4 regions of the Methylobacterium sp. JK268 genome follow, and region 3 is predicted to be linked to each of the others. Evidence: predicted binding sites of a transcription regulator. Region 3 holds the regulator's gene; each other region holds the start of a gene.
The links. The regulator LexA, encoded in region 3, represses DNA repair genes until DNA is damaged. The targets are predictions, from matches to a motif close to TGTTCNNNNTGTGTTCNG.
Positions count from the first base shown of each region.

Region 1: a site for LexA is predicted at 3,506-3,523, ahead of ACW9J6_RS05800 (ImuA family protein). Genes of this name have one in related genera too.
Region 2: a site for LexA is predicted at 1,902-1,919, ahead of dnaE (DNA polymerase III subunit alpha). Genes of this name have one in related genera too.
Region 4: a site for LexA is predicted at 3,429-3,446, ahead of parE (DNA topoisomerase IV subunit B). Genes of this name have one in related genera too.

Region 1 is NZ_JBSVZN010000004.1:38,212-43,751, forward strand. It holds gene ACW9J6_RS05775 (low affinity iron permease family protein) at 1-260, opposite strand, end outside; gene mgtE (magnesium transporter) at 548-1,918, shown strand; gene ACW9J6_RS05785 (DUF6883 domain-containing protein) at 2,007-2,351, opposite strand; gene ACW9J6_RS05790 (DUF4926 domain-containing protein) at 2,348-2,599, opposite strand; gene ACW9J6_RS05795 (hypothetical protein) at 2,733-3,353, opposite strand; gene ACW9J6_RS05800 (ImuA family protein) at 3,553-4,308, shown strand; gene ACW9J6_RS05805 (DUF6504 family protein) at 4,214-5,540, shown strand, end outside.
Region 2 is NZ_JBSVZN010000021.1:48,343-53,882, forward strand. It holds gene ACW9J6_RS21540 (hypothetical protein) at 1-116, opposite strand, end outside; gene ACW9J6_RS21545 (glutamate--cysteine ligase) at 375-1,742, opposite strand; gene dnaE (DNA polymerase III subunit alpha) at 2,177-5,540, shown strand, end outside.
Region 3 is NZ_JBSVZN010000019.1:41,060-46,599, reverse strand. It holds gene ACW9J6_RS20345 (acetylornithine transaminase) at 1-603, opposite strand, end outside; gene ACW9J6_RS20340 (RidA family protein) at 832-1,305, shown strand; gene ACW9J6_RS20335 (glycerophosphodiester phosphodiesterase family protein) at 1,302-2,057, shown strand; gene ACW9J6_RS20330 (HD-GYP domain-containing protein) at 2,105-3,181, opposite strand; gene lexA (transcriptional repressor LexA) at 3,520-4,239, opposite strand; gene ACW9J6_RS20320 (hypothetical protein) at 4,385-4,753, opposite strand; gene ACW9J6_RS20315 (hypothetical protein) at 4,844-5,368, opposite strand; gene ACW9J6_RS20310 (hypothetical protein) at 5,491-5,540, shown strand, end outside.
Region 4 is NZ_JBSVZN010000002.1:106,179-111,718, forward strand. It holds gene ACW9J6_RS02425 (aspartate carbamoyltransferase catalytic subunit) at 1-203, opposite strand, end outside; gene topA (type I DNA topoisomerase) at 389-3,055, shown strand; gene ACW9J6_RS02435 (hypothetical protein) at 3,060-3,248, opposite strand; gene parE (DNA topoisomerase IV subunit B) at 3,508-5,540, shown strand, end outside.

The sequences.
Region 1 (5,540 bases), on a different contig from region 3:
TCGTCGAGCTTCGCCTGGATCGCCGCCCCGTCCCGGTTCTGGGTGTTCTGGATCAGGAACACCATCAGGAAGGTGATGATGGTGGTGCCGGTGTTGATGATCAGCTGCCACGTGTCGGAATAGTGGAAGAATGGTCCGCAGACGGCCCAGACCGCGATCAGCACGAGGCTGATCGCGAAGGTGGCGGGTTTGCCGGCCGCCCGGGCGACGGCGGCGGCGAAGTCCGAGAAGCGACGGCCGGGTGCGATCCGAGCAGCCATCCGAGGCCCTCCGTGAAGCGGGATTGTTGCACCCGCGCGCAGGTTCAAAAATGATCGGTCGCCGAGGCGGTTCCCCCACTTGACGGAACGGTCGCCCGGGCGCAGGGAGCGTCGCGCCCGGCGGCGCGTCTCGCGCACCGCCGGCCCACCCCGAGATTCCCCACCCCATGCCGAGCGACAGTCACAGTCGACCGCCCGTGCCGTCCCCTGCCCGTGGGCTGACCGCTCGTTCCTGATGCGGCTCGCCGCGACCGGCCGGGGACGGCGGGTCGACAGGAAGGTGAGCCATGATCGATACCCCGACCCTCGACGGCACCGTCGAGCCGGCGGCACTGGCTGCGCGCCTCGCCGAGGAGAGCGCCCCGGACATCGTCGAAGCCCTGAACGAGGAGGCCCCGGAGGTCTCCGCGGCGATCCTGCTGAGCCTGCCGCACGACCGGGCGGTGGAGGTGCTCGACCAGCCCGCGCTCGACTGCGCGGCCGACATCATCGAGATGCTGCCCCGCGACCGGGTCGCCTCCTACCTCTCGGGCATGTCCGCCGACCGGGTGGCCGACATCCTGCTGGAGGTCGAGGAGCCGGGCCTGTCCGACCTGCGCGCGCGCCTCGATGCGGAGACCCGCGGCGCCGTCGACAAGCTGATGGCCTATCCGGAGGAGAGCGTCGGCTCGATCATGACGACGGAGTTCGTCTCGGTCCCGGCGACCTGGACGATCCGGCGCACGCTCGAGCACATCCGCGAGGTCGAGCGCACCCGGGAGACGGTCTACTCGATCTTCGTGCTCGACCCGCGCACGCGGGCGCTGACCAAGGCGGTCCCCCTGCGCCGCCTGCTCTCGGGGGAGCCCGGCGACAACATCCTGTCGGTGGCCCCGAGCCGGCGGCCGATCGTGGTGAGCGCGGATGCGAGCCGCGACGAGGCCGCGCGCCTGATCTCCAAGTACGACCTGCTGGCGATCCCGGTGGTGGACGAGTCGAACCACGTCATCGGCATCGTCACGGTGGACGACGTCATCGACGCCATGGTCCAGCGCCAGACCGAGCAGGTGCAGCGCTTCGGCGGCATGGAGGCGCTCGACGAGCCCTACATGGACATCTCGTTCTGGGAGATGATCCGCAAGCGGGCCGGCTGGCTCTGCGTGCTGTTCCTGTCCGAGATGCTGACCGCGAGCGCCATGCAGGGTTTCGAGGGGGAACTCGAGAAGGCGATCGTGCTGACGCTGTTCATCCCGCTGATCATGAGTTCGGGCGGCAATTCGGGCAGCCAGGCGACCTCGCTGCTGATCCGGGCACTCGCCCTGCACCAGGTCGCGCTGCGGGACTGGTGGCGGGTGGCCTTGCGCGAGGTGCCGGCCGGGATCACGCTCGGGGCGATCCTCGGCGCGCTCGGCATGGTGCGGATCATCGTCTGGCAGAAGACCGGGCTCTACGATTACGGCGAGCACTGGCTGCTCGTGGCGCTGACGGTCGGCTCGGCCCTGATCGGAATCGTGCTGTTCGGCTCGCTCACCGGCTCGATGCTGCCCTTCGTCCTGCAGCGCCTCGGCTTCGACCCGGCCACCGCCTCCGCGCCGTTCGTGGCCACCCTCGTCGACGTGTCGGGGCTCGTGATCTACTTCTCGGTGGCGCTGGTGATCCTGAGGGGGACGCTGTTGTGACCGTGTGCGGGGCGGTGTGCCAGCTTCGATCTTAAGCGCCCCTTGTCCCGGGCGAATGAGGCGGGAGCAGAGGGAGATACGGCAGACGCTACCTCCTGGTGAGCGGCACGGCCGTGATGAGCCGCCAAGCCAGACCCTCTTGCAACTGCCACACGGTCCTGATGCGCGGATTACGGCCGTCGGGCGTCCGCATGGGCGCCTCGACGATGAGCCGGTGCGTGCCGGCCGCCGCCTGCGCCCGGAGCATCCGATCGCCATCCGTGAAGTGCGTGATCAGAGCTTCAGCCATCACCTCGGGCCGAGCACGATCGAAGCCGAACGCCAGGAAGAAGCGCGCTTTCGGACCACCTTTCGGATGATCAACGTTCAATAGGTAATCCGCAAGCTTGCTGGCAGGAACCTCAACGGCAGGTTCCTCGCCTCCGTCGTTCAAGGCGCCGAGCGCCCGATACGCACGAGCTTGGCGGCCTCGATGGTTGAGAGAGCGCCCATGGGTTCGGGGAACTCGACGTCGTAGGCCGCGCCGCGGGGCCAGACCGCAACCACTGTTCCTTCGGTTCCGGCCGGGATCGTGTCGCCATCGTCGGTCATCACGTCGACGAGCACGCGGACGTCATCGAGCTCCCGGAGCGCGGCCCCGGGTTCGTCCTTCCGCAGCGTGTAGAGGACATCGATCGACATGGCGCGAGGGTAACGCAGGACGGTGGTCGAACGCCACCCTCACCATGCACCGCGTCAACCGCAGTGATGGCGGCCTTGGCGTCAGCGTCCCCCTCGGCGGCTTTTCGCCCGCTCGACCCGATCGGGTTTGGACCTACCCCCGCCCCCACCGCTCCCGCGCCCGCCGGTAGAGGTCGCCATCCGAGGCGTTGAGCCGCTCGATATAGACCCGCAGGGCCGGGTTCAGCGGTGGGGCCGGCGGCTCCTCCCGGTGGAGCACCTGGAAGGCGAGGCCGAATCGTCGGTTCAGAGCCGCCACGAAGGCCGCGTATTCCTCCGCGACGCCGACGAGCGCGAGCCGGTCGAGGTCGGCGCAGCCGAAGGCGCGGGTCTGGGTGTTCTGGTGGGCCTTGTCCTCGATGAAGGCCTCCAGGCTCTCGGCCCCGCTCTCTCCCCAGGCCGCCAGCACCTGCGCGACCGGCTCCCGGACCAGCGTGAAGGCCCGGTCCGGATCAAATCCCGGCAGGTAGGCGGCGCTGAGGTGGCTCGCGAAGACCGCGATCCCCGCCCGGGCGATGTGGTCCGCGATCAGCCGCAGCTTCTCCGGCGTCGGCAGGTCGGACCGCTCGTAGACGATCTCCCGGGCCACGGGATGCGTCTCGGGATCATCCCGGCCGTACAGGGTGAGGACGCGCCCGGGGAAGGCCGCGCGGGCCGCGTCGCGCAGGGCCGCGCCGCCGGTCCTCGGGAGGTGCAGGAAGTAGAGCGGCGCCATCGCCGGGATCCCTCGCGGACCGAGACCCACCCGCCTCTGGCGCCCCTTGATGGTCTTGGTGTGGCAGGTCGCGCGGCAAGGTTGTCCACAGCCGTCCACAGACGCCCAGGGTGAACCGCCTCACGGACTCGCGCATTGACCCGCCGCGGAGCTAGAACAAAGTAAGAACATCGACGGTCGGTTCGGTGATGGGCACGGGATGCATGAGACCGGACGAGAGCAACGGCTCGCGGCCCTGCGCGAGCGGATCGGCGGCCAGGACCGGCGCGCGGGCGCAGGCCCGGTCCTGGCCTTCGGTATCCCGGAGATCGACGGGCACCTGCCCGGCGGGGGCCTGCGCCGGGGGGCGCTGCACGAGGTGGTGGAGACCGGGGCGAGCGCCGGCCACGCGGCGCTGGCCGCCCTGTTCGTGGGCGGCCTCCTCGCCCGGCTCCCGGGGCCGGTCCTGTGGTGCCTCGCCGGCCGCGACCTCTTCGCGCCGGGCCTCGCAGCGGTGGGGCTGCATCCCGACCGGGTGCTCTACGCCGAGACGCATCGCGAGCCGGAGGTGCTGCCCGCCATGGAGGAGGGGCTGCGGCACGGCAGCCTCGCGGCGGTGGTGGGCGAGGCCGCGCGCCTGGGGCTCACCGCCTCGCGGCGGCTGCAGCTCGCCGCGGAGGGCAGCGGCACCCTCGCGCTGGTGATTCGCCGCTGGCGCGCGGGCGCCGGCACCGAGCCCAGCGCCGCCGCCACCCGCTGGGGCGTGGCGCCCGCGCCCTCCCCGCCCGCCGCCGCGCCCGGACTGACCCGGGCGCGCTGGTCCCTGGCGCTCCTGCGCGCCCGGGGCGCCGAACCCCGGACATGGCTCGTCGAGGCTCCCGATGCGAAGGGTCGTCTGCATCTTCCTGCCGACCTGGTCGACCGACCGCGTGCGGCGCCGGAGCGGGCGCGGGCCGGAGGGCGTGCCGCCGGATAGGCCCCTCGTCACCGTGACGACGCAGGGGCCGCGCCGGGTGGTGGCCGCCGCCGACGAGGCCGCCCGCCGCCTCGGCCTGCGGCCCGGCCTACCGGTGGCGCAGGCGCAGGGGATGGTGGCGGACCTCGCCCTGGTCGAGGCGGATCCGGAGGACGATGCGGCGGGCCTCGCCCGGCTCGCGGGCTGGTGCCTCTCCTATTCGCCCCTGGTCGCGCCCGACCCGCCGGACGGGATCTTCATCGAGAGCGCGGGCGCCGCGCATCTGCGGGGCGGCGAGGCGGACCTGCTCGCGGATCTGGCGCGCCGGATCCGCGGGGGCGGGTTCCGCGTGCGGCTCGGCCTCGCCGACACGCCGGGCGCCGCCTGGGCGGTGGCGCGGCACGCCCCGCGCGACCCCGTCGTGGCGCCGGGCGCGCAGGGCGCGGCCCTGGATCCGCTGCCGGTCCGGGCGCTGCGCCTGCCGGCGGAGACCGCCGCCGGGCTGGAGCAGCTCGGGATCGCCCGCATCGGGGACCTCCGCGCCCTGCCCCGCGCGCCCCTGCGCCTGCGCTTCGGCGAGGCGGTGACGGCGCGCCTCGACCAGGCGCTCGGCGCCGCGCCCGAGCCCCTCGCCTACCTGACGCTCCCCGAGACGCCGCAGGCCCGGCTCGCCTTCGCGGAGCCGGTCGGCGCGCCCGAGACCCTGGCGCGGGTGGTCGCGCGGCTCACCGCCCTCCTCGCCGGCGATCTGGAGCGGCGGGGGCTCGGGGCGCGCCGGCTCGACCTCGTCTTCCGGCGCGTCGACGGGCTGCCCCAGGCCCTGCGCATCGGCACCGCGCGGGCGAGCCGCGACCCGGCCCACCTCGCGCGGCTCTTCGGCGAGCGGCTCGGCACGGTGGATCCGGGCTTCGGCATCGAGGAGGCGTGGCTCGCGGCCAGCCGCACCGAGCGCCTGTCGGCCCGGCAGGTCGCGGCCTTCCGGGCGGCGGGAGAGCCCGACCCGGAGGCGATGGGCGAACTCGTCGACCGGCTCGCCTTGCGGCTCGGGCCGGGCCGGCTGTTCCGGGCCGCCCCGGTCGAGAGCGAGTGGCCGGAGCGGAGCGTGGCCCGGATCGCCCCCCTGGCTCCGGGAAGCGGCCTCACCTGGCCGCCCGACCTGCCGCGGCCGGGCCGGCTCGTCGACCCGCCCGAGCGCGTCGCGGCGATCGCGGCCCTGCCCGACGCCCCGCCGGCCCTGTTCACCTGGCGCGGCC
Region 2 (5,540 bases), on a different contig from region 3:
GCGATGGCGGCCGAGGTCGCGGCCGGGAGCGGGGCGGCCTCGGCCGTGGAGGCGAGGCCGGTGCCGAGCGCCACGACGGCGGTGCCGGCCACGATGAGGGACTTCATCCGAGACATGCGGATCTCCTGGTGAGAGGGTCGGGCCGTCGCCGGAGCGCGGCTCCTTCGGGCTCTAGAACCGGGAACGGCAGGTCTCGTTCCCATCCTGACCCCGACTTCCCGCAGGTCAGACCCGATCCTCGGGTATGATGCACCGGCTCCCCGGTGCATCGAAGCCATCGTTCGAGCGCGAAGGCCGTGCGAGAACTGTGCGGAAGCGCACACTCATCCACACGAAGTCCCGGAACGGCGAAGCTCTGCTTCGACCGGCCTGCGTCAGAGGGTCCGGGCGGAGAAGACCGGGTCGACCGTGCCCTTCCAGGGACCCTCGTAGAGCGCGAGCAGGTCCTCGGCGCGGCTGCGCCCCGCCGCGATGGCGTGGAGCGGCGCGAGGTGCAGCGTCTCGTCGCGCCCCTGAGCGTCGCGGCGCCCGCGGGCGCGCAGGCCCGCCTCGGCGATCGCCAGGGCGTCCCGGGCGACGTCGCGCAGGCGGCGCCCGGCGATATCGGCCGAGAGCCCCCGGCGCGGCGCGTCGGCCCGCAGGGCCTCGCGGGCGGCGGCGTCCCAGCCGTCGATCAGGTCGACCGCCGCGTCGAGCGCCGCGTCGTCGTAGAGCAGCCCCACCCAGAAGGCCGCCTGCGCGACGACCATGCCGGGATCGCCCATGTCGGCGCCCCGCATCTCCAGGAAGCGCTTGAGCCGCACCTCCGGGAAGGCGGTGGAGGCGTGGTTGGCCCAGTCCGAGCGGGTGGCGCGCTCGCCCGGCAGCGCCGCGAGCCGCCCCTCCATCAGGTCCCGGAACGAGGCACCGCTGACGTCGTGGTAGGTCTCGCCCCGCTTCACGAAGTACATCGGCATGGCGAGGAGCCAGTCCGCGTAGGCCTCGTACCCGAAGCCCGGCTCGAAGGCCTGCGGCAGCATCCCGGTCCGGTCCGGGTCGGTGTGGCGCCAGATCTCGGAGCGGTAGGACAGGAAGCCGTTGGGCCGCCCGTCCGTGAAGGGCGAGTTGGCGAAGAGCGCCGTCGCCACCGGCTGCAGCGCGAGCCCGACCCGCAGCTTGCGGACCATATCGGCCTCGGAGGCGAAGTCGAGGTTCACCTGCACGGTGGCGGTGCGCAGCATCATGTCGAGGCCGAGGCTGCCGACCTTGGGCATGTAGCCCTTCATGATGCGGTAGCGGCTCTTGGGCATCACGGGCGTCTCGGCCCGCGTCCATTTCGGGCTCATGCCGAGGGACAGGAAGCCGATGCCGAGGGGGTCGGCGGCCGCCCGCACCGCCTCAAGGTGGCGGGCGAGTTCCGCACTGGTCTCGTGGACGTCCGCGAGGGGCGCCCCCGACAATTCGAACTGGCCGCCGGGCTCGATCGAGATCGCCCCGCCGCCCTCCTCGGCCGCGAGCCCGATCACGTGCCCCGCATCGACGATCGGCTCCCAGCCGGTCTCCCGCCGCAGCCCGTCGAGGAGCGCCCCGATGCCCCGCTCGCCCTCGTAGGGCACCGGCGCCAGGGTGGCGCGGGCGAACGGCACCTTCTCGTGCTCGGTCCCGATGCGGAAGGCGGAGCGGGGCTTCTCGCCCTCCGCGAACCACTCGATCAGTTCGTCCCGCGTGGTGAGCGGGGTCGCGTCGGATTCGTCGCGCGCCATGCGCCACCTCGTCGTCGGTTGCTCGGATCCGGCGGAGGCCCCGCCGCAACGGTCGCGCTTAGATAGGCCGCGGCCCGATGCGCCGCAACGCGGGCCGCGGGGCCGCCCTACACCGATCGTTTACCGCAGGACCAGATCGCCCGGCAGCCCCCCTGGACTGCGAACGGAGAGCGAACAAACATGGGGCCAACAGCGAACGAGGTCCGCGTCATGATCCTACGCAAGATCCTTCTCGGTGTCACGGAGATCGCCTCGATGGGGCTGCTCGCCGGCGCGGTAGCCTTCTGGGCGGTGGCGCTGGCGCCGATGCACTGAGCGCAGGGCAGTCCGGCCGCCGCCGCCTTTCCACACCCTGTTGCGCGGCGGTCCGTGACTCCGGGCCGCCGGGTCTGCGAAGCTCCACCCTCCGGGTCTGGGCGTGCGGAGTGAGTCGGGTGCGGGTACTCAAGGACGTCGGGTTCGTTCACCTCCACACCCACTCCTCCTACTCGCTGCTGGAGGGGGCGCTGAAGATCGGCGACCTCGTCAAGGCGGCCTCGGCCGACCGGCAGCCCGCCCTGGCGCTCACCGACACCAACAACCTGTTCGGGGCGCTCGAATTCTCCGAGAAGGCGGCGGGATCCGGCATTCAGCCGATCGCCGGGATCCAGCTCTCGGTGCTGTTCGAGGCGCCCGATCCGGGCCAGCGCGGCGCCCCCCCGCCCCCGCCGAACCTCGTCCTGCTCGCGAAGGACGAGACCGGCTACGGGAACCTCCTGCGGCTCGCGAGCCTCGCCTATTTCGACGGGGCGCTGGGCGAGGCGCCGCGCGTGCCGGCCGAGGCCCTGCGGGACTGCGCGCCGGGGCTGATCGCGCTCACGGGCGGCCTCACCGGGCCGCTCGATTCCTGCCTGCGGGCCGGGCGGCCCGAGCACGCCGCGACCCGCCTCGCCCGCCTCGTCGAAGCCTTCGGCGAGGACAACCTCTACGTCGAGATCCAGCGCCACGGGCTGCCGGACGAGCGCGCGGTCGAGGCCGAGCTGATCGGGCTCGCCGACCGGCACGGGCTGTCGCTGGTCGCCACCAACGAGCCCTTCTTCGCCAAGCCCGGCGATTACGAGGCGCACGACGCGCTTCTCGCCATCGCGGAGGGCCGCCTGGTCTCGGACGAGAAGCGCCGCCGGCTCACCCCGCGCCACGACTTCAAGACCCGCGCGGCGATGGCCGAGCTGTTCCGCGACCTGCCGGACGCCCTCGCTGCCACGGTCGAGATCGCGATGCGCTGCTCCTACCGGGTGCGCACCCGCAAGCCGATCCTGCCGAGCTTCGGACTCCCCCCGGGCGAGAGCGCGCCCGCCGCGGCCGCCGAGTTCCTGGATGAGGCGGGCGAGCTGCAGCGCCAGGCCGAGGCCGGGCTGGAGCGCCGCCTCGCCGAGGCCGGCCCCGCCGAGGGCCTGAGCGAGCAGCACTACCGGGACCGTCTCGCCTACGAGATCGGCATCATCACCAAGATGAAGTTCCCGGGCTACTTCCTGATCGTCTCGGACTTCATCAAGTGGGCCAAGGCGAACGACATCCCGGTCGGGCCGGGCCGCGGCTCGGGCGCGGGCTCGCTGGTGGCGTGGTCGCTGCTCATCACCGACCTCGATCCCCTGCGCTTCGGCCTGCTGTTCGAGCGCTTCCTCAACCCCGAGCGCGTCTCGATGCCGGATTTCGACATCGACTTCTGCGTCGTCGGGCGCGAGCGGGTGATCGAGTACGTGCAGCGCCGCTACGGCGAGCCCCAGGTCGCCCAGATCATCACCTTCGGCACGCTGCTCGCCCGCGGCGTGCTGCGCGACGTCGGCCGCGTCCTGGAGATGCCCTACGGCCAGGTCGACAAGCTCACCAAGCTGGTGCCGCAGAACCCGGCCAACCCCGTCACCCTGGCGCAGGCGATCGAGGGCGAGCCGCGCCTGCAGAGCGCCATGGAGGAGGAGCCGGTCGTCGCCCGGCTGATGGCGATCGCCCAGAAGCTGGAGGGCCTGCACCGCCACGCCTCGACCCACGCGGCGGGCGTGGTGATCGGCGACCGGCCGCTGGAGCAACTGGTCCCGCTCTACCGCGACCCGAAGACCGGGATGCGGGTCACCCAGTTCAACATGAAGTGGGTGGAGCAGGCGGGCCTGGTGAAGTTCGACTTCCTGGGCCTCAAGACCCTCACGGTCCTGCGCGGCGCCACCGACCTCCTGCAGCAGCGCGGCGTCGTGATCGACCTCGCGGCCCTGCCGCTCGACGACGACCTCACCTACGAGCGCCTGCGCAAGGGCGAGGTGGTGGGCGTGTTCCAGGTGGAATCGGCGGGCATGCGCAAGGCGCTCGTCGAGATGTGCGCCGACCGCTTCGAGGACCTGATCGCGCTCGTCGCCCTCTACCGGCCGGGGCCGATGGCCAACATCCCGGTCTATTGCGAGCGCAAGCTCGGGCGCGATGCCGGCAACGAGGCCGCGTGGTACCCCCACACCAAGCTGGAGCCGATCCTGGCCGAGACCTTCGGCATCATCGTCTACCAGGAGCAGGTGATGGAGGTGGCCAAGGTGCTGGCCGGCTACTCCCTCGGGGACGCCGACCTCCTGCGCCGGGCCATGGGCAAGAAGATCAAGGCGGAGATGGACGCCCAGCGCGACCGTTTCCTGAAGGGCGCCATCGAGCGCGGCCTCGACCGGGCCAAGGCGGACGAGATCTTCGACCTGTTGGCCAAGTTCGCCGATTACGGCTTCAACAAGTCGCACGCGGCCGCCTACGCGCTGATCACCTACCAGACCGCCTACCTGAAGGCGAACTACCCCGTCGAGTTCCTGGCGGCCTCGATGTCCCAGGACCTCGACGACACCGACAAGCTCGCGGAGCTGCGCCAGGACGCGCAGCGCCTGGCGATCCGGGTCGAGCCGCCCTCGGTGAACCGCTCCGGCGTCACCTTCGAGGTCCATGACGGCACGATCCGCTACGCGCTCGCGGCCATCAAGGGCGTGGGCCGGGCCGCCGTCGAGTCGATCGTGCAGGCGCGGGGCGACCGGCCCTTCCGCGACCTCGGCGACTTCGCCCGGCGGCTCAACCCGCGCCAGGTCAACAAGCGCACGCTCGAGAGCCTGGTGGCGGCGGGCGCCCTCGACGAGATCGAGCCCGACCGGGCGCGGGCCTTCGCGGCCGTCGAGCCGATGATGCGCCTCGCGCAGGGGGCGGTCGAGGCGGAGACGGTCGGCATGACCGACATGTTCGGGGGCGTCGCCGCCGCGGACGTGGCCCTGCGCATCCCGCCCTACGATCCCTGGCCGGCGGCGGACCGGCTGAAGAAGGAGTACGAGGCGGTCGGCTTCTTCCTGTCGGGGCACCCCCTCGACGAGTACGGCGACCTCCTGAAGAAGCTGCGCGTGCAGAGCTGGGTCGAGTTCTGCCGCTCGGTGCGGGCCGGCAACGGCGTCGGGCGGGTGGCCGCCACCGTCCTCGACCGCTCGGAGCGGCGCACCAAAACCGGCAACAAGATCGGCATCGTCAACCTGTCCGATCAGACCGGCCACTTCGAGGCGATCGTGTTCTCGGAGGGATTGCAGCAGTACCGCGAGCTGCTGGAGCCCGGCCGGGCGCTCGCCCTCCAGCTCCAGGCGAGCGCCGAGGGCGAGGACGTGCGCGCCCGCATCCAGACCTGCGAGCCCCTCGACCAGGCGGTGGCCCGCTACCAGAAGGGCATGCGGATCTACCTGCGCGACGAGCGCCCGATCCCGAGCGTGCAGCAGCGCCTCACCGTGCGGGGCGAGGGCGAGGTCTCGCTGATCCTGATCC
Region 3 (5,540 bases):
GCGCAGGGTGCGCAGCCACTCGGGCGACACCACCCGCAGGCCGCCCTCGCCCTGGATCGGCTCGATCATCAGGGCGGCGGTCTCGGGGCCGATGGCCGCCTTGAGCGCGTCGAGGTCGCCGAACGGCACCTGGTCGAAGCCCTCGACCTTCGGGCCGAACCCGTCGATGTACTTCTGCTGCCCGCCCGCCGCGATGGTGGCGAGCGTGCGCCCGTGGAAGGCGCCCTCGAAGGTCACGATCCGGAAGCGCTCCGGATGGCCGCCCGCCGCGTGGTACTTGCGCGCCATCTTGATGGCGGCCTCGTTCGCCTCGGCGCCGGAATTCGAGAAGAACACCACCTCCGCGAAGGTCGCGTCGATCAGGCGCTGGGCGAGGCGCTCGCCCTCCGGGATCTCGAACAGGTTCGAGACGTGCCAGACCTTCTGCGCCTGCTCGGTGAGCGCCGCGACGAGGTGCGGATGGGCGTGGCCGAGGGCGTTGACGGCGATGCCGGCGCCGAAGTCGAGGTATCGCGACCCGTCGCGGGCGACGAGCCACGCGCCCTCCCCGCGTTCGAACGACACCTTGGCCCTGGCATAGGTCGGCAAGAGGGCGGACGTCACGATCCCGTCTCCGTCGCGGCCGCCCCGCGGGGGGCGGCCAAAAAGAAAGCGCCGCCTCAGAGGGCGGCACGCGCGCGAATACTAGGGACGCGGGCCGCTCCGGTCAACGCTGCGTCCCCCCCGTCGGGTCCGACGCCAAACCGTCGCTTGCCTGTGGCAGGGTTGCCAGCACGGCCCCGGTTAGGCCAGAGAGCCGCGACCGATCCGCGAACACGGGAGAGAGACCGCATGAGCGCGACGCTGGACCGCCTGAAGGACCTCGGGTACGTGCTGCCCCCGGCCGCCGCCCCGGTGGCGAACTACGTGCCCTTCCGGCGGGCGGGGAACCTCGTGGTGGTGTCGGGCCAGCTCTGCCTCGGTCCGGAGGGCCGGCTCGACGCGCGCCACAAGGGCAAGGTCGGGGCCGAGGTCAGCCCCGAGACCGCGGTCGAGGCGGCGCGGTTCTGCGCCCTCAACCTCCTGTCCCAGCTCCAGGTGGCGGTCGGCAACCTCGACGACGCGGTGGTGAGCTGCATCCGGCTCGGCGGCTTCATCAACGCGGCACCGGGCTTCACCGCGGTGGCCGGGGTGATGAACGGCGCCTCCGACCTCATGGTGCAGGTGCTCGGCGAGCGGGGCCGCCACGCCCGCTCGACGGTCGGCGTCGCCGAACTGCCCCTCGACGCGGTGGTCGAGGTCGAGGGCATGTTCGAGGTCCGATGAACCCGCCGCTCGCCCCCGACTGGCTGACCGCCCGCCCGATCGCCCATCGCGGGCTCCACGACCGCGCCGCGGGGATCCCCGAGAACACGATCGCGGCGGCCGAGGCGGCGATTGCCGGCGGCTACGCGATCGAGTGCGACGTGCAGCTCAGCCGGGACGGCGAGGCGATGGTCTTTCACGACGACGGCCTCGGCCGCCTCGCGGGCGAGCCCGGCCGCGTGCGCGAGCGGGACGCCGCCGCTCTCGCGGCTCTCGCGGTGGCGGGGAGCGCCGAGCGCATCCCGTCCCTGCCGGACTTCCTCGCCCGGATCGCCGGGCGCACGCCGCTCGTCATCGAGGTCAAGTCCCGGTTCGACGGCGACCTCGCCCTCGCCCGGCGCGTCGCCGCGGTGGTGGCGGCCTATGCGGGGCCGGTGGCGCTCAAGAGCTTCGATCCCGCCATCGTCGGGGCGCTGGCCGACCTCGCGCCCGGCCTGCCGCGCGGCATCGTGGCCGAGAGCCGCCAGGACGACCCCTCCTACGCCGGCCTCAGCGAGGCGGCCCGGACGGGCCTCGCCCAGCTCCTGCACTTCGCCGAGAGCCGGCCGGACTTCCTGTCCTGGCGGGTGGACGACCTGCCGAACGCGCCGACGCATCTCGCCCGCCTCCTCGGGGGGCGGCCGGTCATGACCTGGACGGTGCGCACGCCCGAGCAGATGGCGCGGGCGCGGGCCCACGCGGACCAGATGGTGTTCGAGGGGTTTCGGGCCTGACCCGTCCCCCGCGCGAGCCGCGCGGTCCCCCCGACCGCCCGCCCCGCTCAGGTGGCGTCCGCCGTCTCGGATGCGAGCGCGACGACCCTGAAGGCGGCGAGCAGGTCGGCGTCGAGCTTCGGGCCCATCGCCTCCATCACGCCCCAGGCCTCGGCGGCCCGCATCGGGGAGCGGTAGGGGCGCCGCTCGGTCAGGGCCGAGAAGATGTCGCAGATCGTGACCAGGCGGACGAGGTCGCCGATCGCCGCCCCCGCGAGCCCGTCCGGATAGCCGGAGCCGTCGAGCAGCTCGTGGTGGTGCCGCACGGCGTCGAGGGTCTCGGCGTCGAAGCCCGGCTGCCCGGCGAGCAGGTCGGCGCCCAGAACCGGATGGGTGCGCATCACGGCCATCTCCTGCTCCGACAGGCCGCTCGGCTTGTCCAGGATGGCGAGGGGGATCCGCGACTTGCCGACATCGTGCAGCAGGGCCGCCCGGACGAGGCGGAGCTCGTCCCGGTGCCGGAAGCCGAGCCGGGCCGCCAGCGCCCCCGCGTAGCCGGCGACGCCCAGGGAATGCTGGTAGACCCCGACCTGGTGGTGGCGGATGACGTCGAGCCAGGCGCGGATCCCGCCCTCGCTGACCGCGTCGAGGACGATCTCGGTGCCGGTGTCGACGTCCTGCGGCGAGGGCGGCGCCCCATCGGCGGCCGCCGCGAACACCCGGTGGACGAGGTGGTCGGCCTCGGCGGCCCGCGCCCGCACCAGCCAATCGGGCCCGCTCGCGCGGGCGGCCTTGTGCGCGGCGAGGAGGTGCGTCACCGCGGCGGCGATGGTCGTCCAGGGCGCCGAGGCCGGCAGGAGCTTGGCGAACCCGATCTCCCGGGCGACCTCAAGGGTCGCCTGATCCCGCGCCAGGCCGAGGCCGGCGATTCCCCGCGCCCGCAGGAGGCTGACGGACCGTCGCAGGCGCGCGGGATCCGCGACCTCGGCCCGACCCAGCGGCACCACCGCAACGGCCGCCTGCCCGTTCGGCAGCGGGTCCTCCAGTCCGACGGTCAGGCAGGGGGCGAGCCGCGCGAGGCCATCCGCGAGGCGACGCGCCGGTGCGAACGCATCCGCGATCAGGAGGATGAAACCGTCCGCCATGGCGAGATCCCGCAGTCCGGCCTCACGAGCGGCCGTGCCACCGCCTTGACCCGCCGGTCAGACCTGATTTTACCGCACAGGGACGTTAAACATCCCTTGGCGTCGGCCGGGTTGGTTCGATATCCGACCAACACGACCGCCGGCACCGACGACGAAGCAGTCGTTTCCGGCCGCCCTGCCGCAGATGACCTTTCCAAATCCCGCCGCGCCTTCCGCCGCGGGTGTCCGACACTCCCGTAAGCTGATCGCGCGAGATTATGACGGGTTCGGCGGGGGGCCGCGATGCGCGGCCATCGCCGTCGCGCGGGCTCGTGGGCGTTCCGACCAAATGCGAGCGATCAGTACTTGCGGATCAGGCTCACCAGACGTCCCTGGATGCGGACGCGGTCCGGCCCCAGCACGCGGGTCTCGTAGGCCGGGTTCGCGGCCTCGAGAGCGATCGAGGAGCCGCGCCGCCGCAGGCGCTTGAGCGTGGCTTCCTCGTCGTCGATCAGGGCGACGATGATGTCCCCGGTATTGGCGGTGTCCTGACGACGGATCACCACCAGGTCGCCGTCGAGGATGCCCGCCTCGATCATCGAGTCGCCGCGCACCTCCAGGGCGTAGTGCTCGCCGCCCGCGAGCATGTCCGGGGACATCGCGAGGGTGCGGCTCTGGTTCTGGATCGCCGAGATCGGCGTGCCGGCAGCGATCCGGCCCATGACCGGGATGCCGACCGCGCGAACGCCCTCGTCGAGGGGCAGCGCCACCGGCATCGCGGCAGGCTTGACCGGCGCCCCCGCCCGGCCGCCCTCGACCACGCTCGGCGTGAAGCGGACGACCTCGCCCGGCGCGCTTGCCGCGGTCTCGGCGATGCGGATCACCTCGATCGCCCGCGCCCGGTTGGGCAGGCGGCGCAGAAAGCCCCGCTCCTCCAGCGCGGTGATCAGACGATGGATGCCCGACTTAGACTTCAGGTCGAGGGCGTCCTTCATCTCGTCGAAGGATGGCGGCACGCCCGTCTCGCGCATCCGCTGCTGGATGAAGCGCAGCAGGTCCAGTTGCTTACGGGTGAGCATGGGTCACTCTCATCGCCTGCGCCGACGCGCGATACGAAACAAATCGCGAACAGGTTAAGCGTTCTTCAAGTGTTCCGCAAGCGGTAGCGTGACGGGAGGAACCATGATCCCCGCCCTGCTCTCTGCGGCGCGGCGGGACAGAGTGTCATCGTCCGCGGGCGCTCACGCGGATCTTCTCCCGCACGAGGGTGACGAGCGACTCGTCGGAGGCGGTCAGGAACACGTCGCCGTGCCGCCGCCCCGCAATGGCCTGCTGGCTGGCCTCGACGGCTTCGGCCGTGTGGCCGAGCGCGTCGCCGTCGCTCGCCTCGGCGGCGCGCAGGTCTTGGAGGGCCCATTGTGCTCCCCTGAGCACGGTCAGGGCGTCGATGGCGCCCCAGAGCTGCGCCTCGGCGGTGCTCGCCTCCTCGCCGCGACGGTTCAACTCCGCCACGCGTTCGGCCTGGGCGGTCGAGCGCAATTCCAGCTCGGCGATCCGCCGGCGAACCTCGCTGAGAAGCGCCTCGACGTCCATCGAGCCCCCTTCGTCGTCCCCTCTCGCAGGGTCATGTAGCATAGCGGAATGCCTGCGGCCATGCCGGAACCGCCGGATGTCCGGGGCGCCTCATCCCAGCGTTTCGGCGTCCTCGTCCTCCTGCGCCTCGCCCTGCTCGTCCTCCGGTTCGTCGGTCTCGTCCGCCGTCTCGGCCGAGGGGCGTCCCGAGGTGTAGAAGTCGCCCGTGCGGATGGCCTCGCCGCTCGCGACCATGACGCTGAGATACGTGTTCAGGGTGCCCGGAGCGACATCCGGCAGCTGCCGGGCGATCTGCGCGTTGGTGAGACCCTGGGGGCCGCAGGTCTCGAGCAGGGTCTTGAGGCGGCCCTTGGCCGAGTTCGCCCGCGGGCCGCGGCTGCCGCGGCCGCTGGTCCGCGCCTGGACCGGCGCCGCCGGGAGCCCGGGGAGGAGCGGTCCGGCGGCCGCGAGGCCCGCGGCCGGGAGGGTGGTGTTGTCGACGATCGCACGCAGCGCGTTCTCGGCGAGGCGCAGCTTCGCCAGTTCCGCGCCGATGCGCTCGTACTCGGCCTCCAGCGCCGCCCGCCGCTCGCTCACATCCGCCAGCGCCTGGGCGAGGGTATCGTTCTCCGACATCGTGCTCCCCTGTTCCCGGGCGCGGCAGGTTTCACAGAATAGCTTGTCGGTCAACGAGATCCGGCGCGGAGCGGCGGCGGTGTCCCGTTGCCCGGCGCCCGTTTCTTCGTGAAGTCTTCACGATGACGGCCGATGGCGGGGCGCGGGCGGTCGGTGCGGGGATGTCAGTGCC
Region 4 (5,540 bases), on a different contig from region 3:
GATTGGGTGCGCGTCGATGGCTCGAAGAACAGGTTGATCTGGGTGCGGCCGCGCAGAGTGGTGCGCTTCTTCTCGACCTGCCGGCTGATCTCCACCGCCTCGTCGGCGCGGTCGAGGAGCGCGACGATGTCGAGGGGGCTGAGGCCCTCGATGCCGAGCAGGTGACGGTGCGGGAAGCCCGGGCGGGTCGGCTGCGTGCTCATGCTGGGCCAGAGGCTATAGGAGGAGGCCGGGGGGGCCGCAAGCCGAGCCGGCGCCGCCGTCCCGCCATTTGACAAGCGGCCCCCGTTCACCCACTTCTCGGGCCCGAGGCGCCTCCCGCAAGCGCCGCGCGTCCGCCACATCGAGAAAGACCGCAGCGGTCTGCTTGGGAAGAGGCAAGCCGTTCATGAAAGTCGTCGTCGTCGAGTCGCCGGCCAAGGCCAAGACGATCAACAAGTATCTCGGACGCGACTACGAGGTTCTGGCGTCGTTCGGGCACGTGCGCGACCTGCCCGCCAAGGACGGATCCGTCGATCCCGAGCAGGACTTCAAGATGCTCTGGGAGCTGGAGGATCGCGGGGCGAAGCGCGTCGCCGACATCGCCCGCGCCGTGAAGGGCGCCGAGCGGCTCATCCTCGCCACCGACCCGGATCGCGAGGGAGAGGCGATCTCCTGGCACGTGCTGGAGGCGCTGCAGGCCAAGCGCGTGCTCAAGGACGTGGCGGTCGAGCGCGTCACCTTCAACGCCATCACCAAGGACGCCGTCCAGACCGCGATGGCGAATCCGCGCCAGATCGACCAGGCGCTGGTCGATGCCTACCTGGCGCGGCGGGCGCTCGACTACCTCGTGGGCTTCAACCTGTCGCCGGTGCTGTGGCGCAAGCTCCCGGGCGCCCGCTCGGCGGGCCGGGTGCAGTCGGTGGCGCTCCGGCTCGTCTGCGACCGCGAGGCGGAGATCGAGGCGTTCCGGCCCCGCGAGTACTGGTCCCTGGTCGCGACCCTCGCCACCGCCAAGGGCGCGGTCTTCGAGGCGCGGCTCGTGGGCGCGGACGGCAAGCGCATCCAGCGGCTCGACGTCGGCACCGCCGAGGAGGCGGAGGCCTTCCGGCGCGACCTCGAACTCGCCACCTTCGCGGTCGCTTCCGTCGAGGCCAAGCCCGCCAAGCGCCACCCGCAGCCGCCCTTCACCACCTCGACCCTGCAGCAGGAGGCCTCGCGCAAGCTCGGCCTCGCCCCGGCCCAGACCATGCGCATCGCGCAGCGGCTCTACGAGGGCGTCGAGATCGGCGGCGAGACGGTCGGCCTCATCACCTACATGCGGACCGACGGCGTCGACATGGCGCCCGAGGCCATCGCCGACGCCCGCCGGGTCATCGGCGCCGAGTTCGGGGATGCCTACCTGCCCGGCGCGCCGCGCCGCTACAGCGTGAAGGCCAAGAACGCCCAGGAGGCCCACGAGGCCGTGCGCCCGACCGATCTCGGCCGGCTGCCGAAGGACGTCGTCCGCTTCCTGGAGCCCGAGCAGGCCAAGCTCTACGAGCTGATCTGGACCCGCACCATCGCGAGCCAGATGGAATCGGCGGAGCTGGAGCGCACCACCGTCGACATCGCCGCCCAGGTCGGCCCCCGCCGGATCGACCTCCGGGCGACCGGGCAGGTGGTGAAGTTCGACGGTTTCCTCACCCTCTACCAAGAGGGGAAGGACGACGAGGAGGACGAGGAGAGCCGGCGCCTGCCCCCGATGGCGGCGGGCGATCCCCTGCGGCGCGAGCGCATCGCGGCGACCCAGCACTTCACCGAGCCGCCGCCGCGCTACTCCGAGGCGAGCCTCGTCAAGCGGATGGAGGAACTCGGCATCGGCCGGCCCTCTACCTACGCCGCTGTGCTGCAGGTGCTGCGCGATCGCGAATACGTCAAGATCGACAAGAAGCGGCTGGTGCCGGAGGACAAGGGCCGGCTGGTCACCGGCTTCCTGGAGAGCTTCTTCCGCCGCTACGTCGAGTACGACTTCACGGCCGACCTCGAGGAGCAGCTCGACCGGATCTCCAACGCCGAGATCGACTGGCGCGAGGTGCTGCGCGATTTCTGGCGCGACTTCTCGGCGGCGATCGCCGGGACCAAGGAGCTGCGCACCGCCGAGGTGCTGGAGGCGCTGAACCAGCTCCTCGGGCCGCACATCTTCCCGCCTCGCCCGGGCGGGGCGAATCCGCGGGCCTGCCCGACCTGCGGGAGCGGGACGCTGTCGCTAAAGCTCGGCAAGTTCGGCGCCTTCGTGGGCTGCTCGAACTACCCCGAGTGCAAGTACACGCGCCAGCTCGCCGCTTCGAGCATCGACGGGGACGGGGAGGGGAGTTCCGGCGAGGGCGGCCAGCCGGGGGTGCGGGTGCTGGGCGAGGATCCGGCGACGGGCCTGCCCGTGACCCTGCGCGACGGACGCTTCGGCCCCTTCGTGCAGCGCGGCGAGGCCTCGGCCGAGAAGGACGCCGAGAAGCCCAAGCGCTCCTCGCTGCCGAAGGGGCTCAGCCCCTCGGACGTGACGCTGGAGATCGCGCTGAAGCTCCTGGCGCTTCCCCGCGAGGTCGCCCGCCACCCCGAGACCGGCGAGCCGATCCTCGCCAATCTCGGCCGCTTCGGGCCCTACGTGCAGCACGGGAAGACCTACGCCAATCTCGGCAAGGACGATGACCTCCTGGAGATCGGCGCCAACCGCGCGATCGACCTCATCGTCGCCAAGGAGCAGGGCGGGGGCCGGCCGGCGGCCGATCCGGGCCGCGTCATCGGCAACGATCCCGAGGGCCGGGCCGTGACCGTGAAGGCGGGGCGATACGGCCCCTACGTGACGGACGGCGAGGTCAACGCCACGCTTCCGAAAGGCGCGGACAAGGACGCGCTGACGCTGGAGGAGGGCCTGCGTCTGATCGCGGCGCGGCGCGAGGCGGGCGGGGGGAGCAAGAAGAAGCCGGCCGGGCGCGCGCGCACCGTGCGGAAGACCGAGGCGGCGGCCAAGCCGGCGGCGAAGAAGGCCGCGACCAAGAAGGCGCCCGCGCGCAAGAAAGCCGCGGCGGCCGAGTAGCGGCTCAGAACGCCCAGGCCAGGGTGGCGGCGAAGACCACCGCCACGGCGGCCCCCGTCGCCGTCGCGGCGACGCGGGAGACGGAGGCGTGGGTCGCCATGGCGGCCTCGTCGAGGCAACCGAAGGCATGGCCGGCGGCGCGCTCGGCGCGCGCGAGGGCGGTGTGACGCGCGTGGCGGGTGGCGGCCGTCATCGGGGGGACCTCCTCGGGTCGGATGGGGTCAGCGTGGCCGTAACGCGTTGAAACTCTCTTTGTTCCCGCCGGGAGAACAGGGTTGAAGCAATCTTAAGGGTAACCGTTTACCAAGCCGCCCCGGGGTGGGGACGTGCCGCGCGCCCCCGCCTCGCCGCCAACCCGTGTTTGGACCCTTTCTGTTTCCGGTTTGTTCCGGTATAGGGAGAGGATGAGTGCCAATGCTGCCAGAGCCGTCCCCCCGTCGCGGAGCCGTCGCGTGAGCGACCCCGCGCGCGACCTGTTCGGCCCGGGCGCCAAGCCGGCGCCCGCCGAGTCCGATGCCGCGGCGCGTCGCCCGAAGCCCGTGGCCGTGCCGCAATCCGCTGCGCAGGCGGCGGAGGCCGGCTACGACGCCTCCACCATCGAGGTGCTGGAGGGTCTGGAGCCGGTGCGGCGCCGGCCCGGCATGTATATCGGCGGCACCGACGAGAAGGCCCTGCACCACCTCTTCGCGGAGGTGATCGACAATTCCATGGACGAGGCGGTGGCGGGCCACGCCAGCTTCATCGAGGTGGAACTGGAGGAGGGCGGGATCCTCACCGTGACCGATAACGGCCGCGGCATCCCGGTCGACCCGCATCCGAAATTCCCGGGCAAGTCGGCCCTCGAAGTGATCATGACCACCCTGCACGCGGGCGGCAAGTTCGACTCGAAGGTCTACGAGACCTCGGGCGGCCTGCACGGCGTGGGCGTCTCGGTGGTGAACGCGCTGTCCGACCTGCTGGAGGTCGAGGTCGCCCGCAACCAGACCCTGTACCGCCAGACCTTCTCGCGGGGCGCGCCGCAGGGCGGCGTCGAGCAGGTCGGGCGGGTGCAGAACCGGCGCGGCACGCGGGTGCGCTTCCATCCCGACCCGCAGATCTTCGGGGCGCTCGCCTTCGATCCGCGGCGCCTGTTCAAGATGGCACGCTCGAAGGCCTACCTGTTCGGCGGCGTCGAGATCCGTTGGCGCTGCGCGCCCGCGCTGCTCGAGGGCGTCGAGAACGTCCCGGCCGAGGCGGTGCACCGCTTCCCGGCGGGCCTCAAGGACTACCTGGCGCGGGAGATCGACGGCAAGGAGCTCGTCACCGACGCGCTGTTCACGGGCAAGATCACCAAGCCCGGCAGCCACGGCTCGCTGGAATGGGCGGTGGCGTGGCTCGCCAACGACGACGGCTTCTCCTCCTCCTACTGCAACACGGTGCCGACGCCCGAGGGCGGCACGCATGAGAGCGGGCTGCGCGTGGCGCTGCTGCGGGGCCTGCGCGACCACGCCGAGCGCGTCGGCCAGGTCAAGCGCATGCAGGCGGTGACGACCGACGACGTGATGGCGACCTGCGCGGCGATGCTGTCGGTCTTCATCCGCGAGCCGGAATTCCAGGGCCAGACCAAGGACAAGCTCGCCACGCTCGAAGCCTCCCGCATCGTCGAGGCGGCGGTGCGCGACGCCTTCGACCACTGGCTCGCGGCCTCGCCGAGCCAGGCGAACAAACTCCTCGACTGGGTCATCGACCGGGCCGAGGAGCGCCTGCGCCGCCGCCAGGAGAAGGAGGTCGCCCGCAAGACCGCGACCCGCAAGCTGCGGCTGCCCGGCAAGCTCGCCGATTGCTCGAAGGCGGGGGCGGCGGGCTCCGAGATCTTCATCGTCGAGGGCGATTCGGCGGGCGGATCGGCCAAGCAGGCGCGCGACCGCGCCACGCAGGCGGTGCTGCCCCTGCGCGGCAAGATCCTGAACGTCGCCTCGGCGAGCCGCGACAAGCTCGGGGCGAACCAGCTCCTGTCCGATCTGACGCAGGCCCTCGGCGCGGGCACGGGCGCCCATTACCGCGAGGACGACCTTCGCTACGAGAAGGTCATCATCATGACGGATGCCGACGTGGACGGCGCCCACATCGCCTCGCTGCTGATCACCTTCTTCTACCGGCAAATGCCGCGGCTGATCGAGCGCGGGCACCTCTACCTGGCAGTGCCGCCGCTCTATCGGCTGAGCCAGGGCGCCAAGATCGCTTACGCCCGCGACGACCGCCACAAGGAGCAGCTGATCAAGAGCGTGTTCAAGAACGGCAAGGTCGAGATCGGGCGCTTCAAGGGCCTGGGCGAGATGATGCCGGGCCAGCTCAAGGAGACGACGATGGACCCGACCAAGCGCACGCTGCTGCGCGTCGCGGTCCTGGACGAGGCGCGCGAGGCGACGGGCGACGCGGTGGAGCGGCTGATGGGCAACAAGCCCGAGGCCCGCTTCGCCTTCATCTCCGAGCGCGCGGCCTTCGC